DNA from 3 places in the Geodermatophilus sp. CPCC 205506 genome. Region 3 is predicted to be linked to each of the others. Evidence: predicted binding sites of a transcription regulator. Region 3 holds the regulator's gene; each other region holds the start of a gene.

What was found. Region 3 encodes LexA, which represses DNA repair genes until DNA is damaged. Its sites were predicted from a motif close to TCGAACANNTGTTCGA; they were not measured.
Region 1: dinB (DNA polymerase IV) is a predicted target of LexA. The motif match lies at 953-968, and genes of this name have one in related genera.
Region 2: ruvC (crossover junction endodeoxyribonuclease RuvC) is a predicted target of LexA. The motif match lies at 1,169-1,184, and genes of this name have one in related genera.

What each region holds. Positions count from the first base shown of each region.
Region 1 covers NZ_JALPKP010000067.1:15,982-18,244, reverse strand. Annotated here, with positions in the region: gene MY520_RS25235 (cupin domain-containing protein) at 1-476, opposite strand, end outside; gene MY520_RS25230 (BatC protein) at 491-769, opposite strand; gene dinB (DNA polymerase IV) at 984-2,186, shown strand.
Region 2 covers NZ_JALPKP010000010.1:117,655-119,917, reverse strand. Annotated here, with positions in the region: gene ruvA (Holliday junction branch migration protein RuvA) at 1-587, opposite strand, end outside; gene ruvC (crossover junction endodeoxyribonuclease RuvC) at 584-1,150, opposite strand; gene MY520_RS08210 (L,D-transpeptidase family protein) at 1,269-2,201, opposite strand.
Region 3 covers NZ_JALPKP010000008.1:50,284-52,546, reverse strand. Annotated here, with positions in the region: gene MY520_RS06550 (LysM peptidoglycan-binding domain-containing protein) at 1-229, opposite strand, end outside; gene lexA (transcriptional repressor LexA) at 785-1,468, shown strand; gene MY520_RS06540 (hypothetical protein) at 1,604-2,263, opposite strand, start outside.

The DNA.
Region 1 (2,263 bases), on a different contig from region 3:
ACGTCGTGCACGTCGTAGTGGGGGGAGAACCCGCGCGAGGACGGCGGGGTGACGTAGGCGTTCACCTGCGTCGGGTGGCCCAGGTCGGCGGCGAGCTGGTCGGCGAACTCGATCAGCGGCGGCCACAGCCGGTGCAGCCCCTGCAGGACGACGGTGCTCCCGTCCGCGAACAGCCGCAGCACCGCGTCGGAGGACACCTGGTCGGCGATCTCGGCTCCGGCGCCGCCGGAGGTGGTGAACCGCTTGGGGTCGACGACGGCGCCGTCCTTGGCGATCCGCAGGAAGGGGGTCCTCAGCCCCCGGCGGGACAGCAGCTCGTCGACCGCGGCCAGGTCCAGCAGGTCGGCGAAGGAGGCGCCGGTCTCCTCGGCCCTCGTGAGCAGCGGCCGGCGGGACCAGTACCGCTCGGCGAACTCGTCAGGGTCCAGGGCGGTGCACCGGCGCAGGGCCGGCCGGGAGTCCGGCCGACCCTGCACGGTGGGGTTCTCGGTCAGGCCGAACCGTCCGCGCCGCCGTCCGCCCCGCCATCGGCACCGCCGTCGGCACCACCGTCGGCGCCACCGTCGGAACCGCCACCGGCACCGCCGTCGGCACCACCATCGGCACCACCATCGGCACCGCCGTCGGAACCGCCGCCGGCCGCGCCACCGTCGCCGGGGCCGTGGCCCGCGCCGCTGTCGGCTCCGCCGTCGGCACCACCGTCTGCGCCGCCGTCGGCACCGCCGTCGCCGCCACCGGGGGTGGTCATGTCATCGTCGTCGAGCGCCATGGGTCTCCGATCAGAGCGGTAGCGGGCCGCCGGGTGGCGGCCTCCGGTCGGTGCCTTACCTCACTCATCCTGCTCTCACACACCCGCCCCGACCAGCGGGAACGGCGGCTCTGCAACGGGTCGGTCACGACACGGGGTGGAGGTGCCCGGACGGGCCCGGGGGAGTTACCGTCCACCCGTGCGTCGAACACGTGTTCGACGGCAGGGAGGGGTCATGGCCCAGTCCACCCGTGCCGCCGGCTGCGCCGTGCTGCACGTCGACATGGACGCGTTCTTCGCCAGCGTCGAGGTGCGCCGCCGCCCGGAGCTGGCCGGCACGCCGGTCATCGTCGGCGGGGCCGGCAACCGGGGGGTGGTCACCTCGGCCACCTACGAGGCCCGCCGCTACGGCGTGCACGCGGCGATGCCGACCTCCCGGGCGCTGCGGCTGTGCCCGACGGCGACGGTGCTGCCGGGGGACATGGCGCTCTACGGCGAGGTGTCCCGGTCGGTCATGGCGCTGTTCCGCTCGATCACCCCGCTGGTCGAGCCGCTGAGCCTGGACGAGGCATTCCTCGACGTCTCCGGGGCCGGGCGCCGGCTGGGCGACGCCGCCGAGATCGGTGAGTACATCCGCGGCCGCGTCTACGACGAGCAGGGCATCACCTGCTCGGTGGGCGTGGCCGGCACCAAGTTCGTGGCCAAGCTGGCCTCCACCCACGCCAAGCCCGACGGGATGCTCGTCGTCCGCCCCGCCGAGGTCATGGACTTCCTGCACCCGCTGCCGGTCGGCGCGCTGTGGGGGGTGGGCGCCAAGACCGAGGAGGTGCTGCTCCGGCTCGGCCTGCGCACCGTCGGCGACCTCGCCCACGTGCCGGCCCGCACCCTCCAGCGGGCGGTGGGCCAGGCGGCCGGCGGCCACCTGCACGAGCTCGCGTGGGGCCGCGACCCCCGGCGGGTGGTGCCCGACGAGCCGGAGAAGTCGACCGGGCACGAGGAGACCTTCGGCACCGACGTCGACGACCCGGCGGTCATCCACCGGGAGCTGCTGCGGCTGTCGGAGCGGACGGCGGGCCGGCTGCGCTCGGGCGGCTGGCTGGCCCGCACGGTGACCATCAAGGTCCGCTTCGCCGACTTCGCCACGATCACCCGGTCGCGCACCCTCGACGTCCCCACCGACGTCGGCCAGGAGCTCTACGAGACCGCCCGCGCGCTGTTCGACGCCCTCGGCCTGGACCGGGCGCGGATCCGGCTGGTCGGGGTGCGCGCCGAGCGGCTGGTCGAGGCGGGCTCGGCGCCGCGGCAGCTGGAGCTGGGCGCCCGGGAACACGGCCGCCGGGAGGCCGAGCTCGCCGCCGACCGCGCCGCCCGCCGGTTCGGCGCCGGCGCGGTGCGCCCGGCGACCCTCCTGCACCGCGACGCCCTACGCACCCGGTGACGACGGCGGCCGCCCGGGAACCCGGGAGGGCCGCCGTTCGTCCCCTCCTGGAGGCTGCGACCCACCCGCGAGAGTGA
Region 2 (2,263 bases), on a different contig from region 3:
GCGCCCGTCGTCGCCAGCTGCTCGTCGGCGACCGGGGACAGCTCGGCGACGGCGGTGTCGGCCTCCTTGCCGGTCCAGCCCAGCCCGACGAGCGCGGCGGACAGCTGGTCGCGCCACGGCGCCACGGGGGTGACCGACGGCAGGCCGGCCGGCGCGGCGGCACCGTCGAGCTGGGTGTCGGAGGTGGTCACGCCCAGCCGGTCGCGCAGCTCGAGGATGAGCCGCTCGGCGCCCTTCTTGCCGATGCCGGGCACCTGCATGAGCGACTTGACGTCGGCCATCGACACCGCGCGACGCACCTCCCGCGGCGGGTGGATCGCCAGCACCGCCTGCGCCAGCCGCGGCCCGACACCGTTGGCCGTCTGCAGCAGCTCGAACAGCTGGCGCTCGTCGTCGTCGGCGAAGCCGTAGAGGGTGAGCGAGTCCTCCCGGACGACCAGGCTGGTCGAGAGCCGGGCGCCCTCCCCCACCTGGAGCCGGGCGATCGTGCCGGGCGTGCACTGCACCGACAGGCCGATGCCGCCGACCTCGACCACCGCACCGTCGGGCGACACCGCCGCCACCCGGCCGCTCACGCTGGCGATCACCGGGACACCCCCGTCCAGCGCGGCAGGGTGGTGGAGCGCACCGGCGCGCCGATACCCCCCGCCAGTGCGGCGACGCGCAGTCGCTGCTGGGCCGGGCCGCGCCAGACGTGGCAGATCGCCAGGGCGAGCGCGTCGGCGGCGTCGGCGGGCTTCGGTGGGGACGCGAGCCCCAGCACCCGGGTGACCATGAGGGTGACCTGCTCCTTGTCGGCACGGCCGCTGCCGGAGATGGCGGCCTTGACCTCGCTCGGCGTGTGCCACGCGACCGGGCGGTCGGCCTGGGCCGCGGCCAGCGCCGCGACTCCGGCCGCCTGCGCGGTGCCCGTGGCCGTGCCCTTGTTGTTCTGCGTGAACACCCGCTCGATCGCCACGACGTCGGGCCGGTGTTCCCGTAGCAGGGCGGTGACGGCAGTGTGCAGCTCCAGCAGCCGCAGCTCCAGATCGAGCTCGGCGGCGGTGCGGACGACGCCGACGCCGACGGCGACCGGCCGCGACCCCGGTCGCCCGTCGACCACACCCCACCCGCACCGGGTGAGGCCCGGGTCGATCCCGAGCACCCGCATGGTCAGATCCTCCCGCCGCCGAACTGGTGTTCGACTGCCACGGTAACGGTCCCCGATCAGGGGGTCCGAACGCAACACGCCGTCGGCCTCGTCGGGGGCACCGCCCCGAGGTCCTCGATCAACCGACCCCGATGGCGATCAGCGGCGAGGCCCCCGCGTCGAGCCACTGCAGCAGGGTGCGCAGGCTGCCCCGGTCGATCGCCACGCAGCCGGCCGTCGGTGCCCCGTTCGTCACGTGCAGGAAGAACGCCGAGCCGGCGCCGGGCCGGCCACCCCGGTTGTAGTCGATGACCACCGCGGAGTCGTACACCGCCCCCGCCGCCAGCAGGTTCTCCGAGACCGACTCGTCGAAGGGGCAGGTGCCCGCCGCGCAGCGGGTGTGCTGGTTGTAGAGCGGGCTGGCCACGTCGGAGACCCACCAGTCCTGGTCGTCGACGACGCGGTAGGGCAGCCCGCTGCCCGGGTCGGCCGCGCGGCCGAAGGCCTCGGTGAGCGGATGGGTGCCGGCCGGGGTGCGGGTCGAGCTCTCGCTGGCCGCGCCGACGCCGGCCGAGCCGAGCCGGGCACGGACCGGCCCGAGCACCGCCGTCCACCCGGCGGGCCCGAGCTCCCAGGCGGTGAGCTGGGCGGTGGTCGACCCGGACGACGGCGCGACCACGGTGACCACCTGGGTCGAGCCCCCGGGGTCGACGCCGAGCGGGAGCGTCACCGGCGCGGCTGCGGGCTCGGGCTGCGCCGGGCCGGCGGCAAGCTCCGGCTCCGGCCCCGATCCCGGCACGGGACCGGCCACCGGGACCGGCGTCGTCGCCGCGGTCGCGGCGGCGGGCGGCACCGGTCGCGGCAGCACGCCCACGCCCGGCCGGTGCCCCACCGGCTCGGCGGCGGACGTCGACACGGCGGTCAGGGCCGCCACGGACGCCACCGTCCCGACCGGCGTGGCGGCGGCAGCCGGCGCCCGGGCGACCCGCGGCTCACCGATCCCCATCAGGACGGCGACCAGTGCCAGGAGCAGGCCGGCGCGGCGCGTGCGGCGTCCCCACTCCCCCGTCACCCGTCGGACGCTAGGCCCCGCCGCCGTCCCGGCGGTTCATCCCGCGGTGCGTCTGTGACGGA
Region 3 (2,263 bases):
CCGCGATCGACCACACGGTGTCCCCCGCCTGGACGACGACCGTGCTCTCACCCACCAGCTGGAGGTCGCCGGGACCGCCGGTCACCAGCGGCCCGAGCCATGAGCCCAGGGCCACCCCCACGCCGAGCGCCAGGACCGCGGACAGCCGGCGCGCTCGCCGGGTCAGCCGCAGCCCCGACGTGGCCCGGCGCCCCGGCCGGCCACACCCGCCGCGCACGGTGCGGTCCACGGACGGCACGGCCGTCACGGGCCGCGCGGGCCCTGCTCCCGGCCGCGCGCCCGGCACACCCGGACGCGCACCGCGCGCCGCACCCGGACGGGCCGGACCGGTCGGCACGGGCGGTCGGGCGGCGCCGACGCGCGCCTCACCCGACCGTGTCACCGCAGGACGCGGGGCGTGCTCGCGGGGTGACCCGTCCGCCGCCGGGACCACCCGGAGACGGGGCCGCCAGGGCACCTGCACCGCGTCGTCGAACTCCAACACCGCCTGCTGCACCTGTGCCACGACCACTCCTCCCGAGGGAACTGCCGGACCATCGAACGCTTGTTCGATTCGAACGTCTGTGCGATGTCTACCGGACGGGTCCGACGAAAGCCACAGCGCCCCACCCGGACTTCGAACATGTGTTTGATCCAGCGCGTCCGGCGCGCTACGGTCCATCCCGACGGACGAGACGCGCTGCGCAGAGCAGCCGGCGAGGAGGCGACGGTGGCGGAGAAGAGCGGGACGTCAGGGAATCGCCGGGGGGCGGCTGGCGCGCCGGCGACCACCGAGACGGCATCCGTGCGCACCTTCCCCGACCGCGGCGAGGCCGGGGACGGCCTCACCCAGCGTCAGCGACGGGTGCTGGAGGTCATCCGCGACTCCATCGAGCGGCGTGGCTACCCCCCGTCGGTGCGCGAGATCGGCGAGGCGGTCGGGCTGTCCTCCGCCTCCTCGGTGGCGCACCAGCTGACGGTGCTGCAGAAGAAGGGCTGGTTGCGCCGCGACCCGAACCGGCCCCGGGCGCTCGACGTCCGGCTGCCCGGTGACACCGCGAGCGAGACGGTGCAGCCGGCGCCCCTCCCGGCCGTCGCCGGCGAGCAGGTCCCGGCCCCCACGTACGTGCCGCTGGTCGGCCGGATCGCCGCCGGTGGTCCCGTGCTGGCCGAGCAGGCCGTGGAGGACGTCTTCCCGCTGCCCCGCGAGCTGGTCGGCGAGGGCACCCTGTTCATGCTCAAGGTCGCCGGCGACTCGATGGTGGAGGCGGCGATCTGCGACGGCGACTGGGTGGTCGTGCGCCAGCAGCCCAACGCCGAGAACGGCGAGATCGTCGCCGCGATGCTCGACGGCGAGGCGACGGTGAAGACCTACAAGCGGCGGGACGGCCATGTGTGGCTGATGCCGCACAACCCGGCGTACGAGCCCATCCCGGGCGACGAGGCGACGATCCTGGGCCGGGTCGTCACGGTGCTGCGCCGGGTCTGACGCGGCGCCGGCGCGCCCGTGCCGCCGCCGGAGGCACGGGCGAGGACCGCCGGCCTCGTCGGGCACCGGCGGCACGGGCGAGGACCGCCGCCCGTGCAGGTCACCGGCGGGACGAGGGAGGCCCGCAGCCGCGGGTCAGTCGCGGCGGCGCAGCCTCCCGCCGATCCAGACCACTGCCGCCGCGATCACGGCGGCGACCACCCCGGCGGCGATCGGCGACACGCCTCCGCCGACGAGTCCCTCCGAAGCGGCTGCCTCGTCGCCGGCCGGTGCCGGGCTGGGGGGCTCGGCCAACGGCACGACGGTGATGTCGCTCGGCAGGCCCTCGCTGGCCACCACCACGCCGCTGCCGTCGGCCGTGAAGCTGATCGCCTCCCCCTGCGGGGACTCGGGCAGTGCGATCCGGGTCGGCTCGGCAGCGAGCGCGCCCGCGACGTCGGACCCGGACAGCGGCCAGACGTAGGCGTCGGTGTAGGTCCGCAGGGCCAGGAGGCGCCCGTCCGCCGAGACCGCGCCACCGGTGACCATCAGCTGCCCGGCCCTCCCGACCGGGCCGCCGGGCGTGCCGGTCACGGTGAACTCCACCCCGGCGACCTCGGTCAGCCCGACGACGCCCGAGCCGACCAGCGCGGCCACGGGCCGGAACACCTTGCTGGCACCGAGGACCTCCTTGGACACGAGGAAGGGAGTGCCGTCCGGCGCGAGGAGCAGCGCCTCGACGTCCCGGGCTCCGTCGGGAAAGGCGAGCCGGTAGACCGCCGAGCCGCCGTCGGGCCGGAGCGCCAGCAGCGCCAC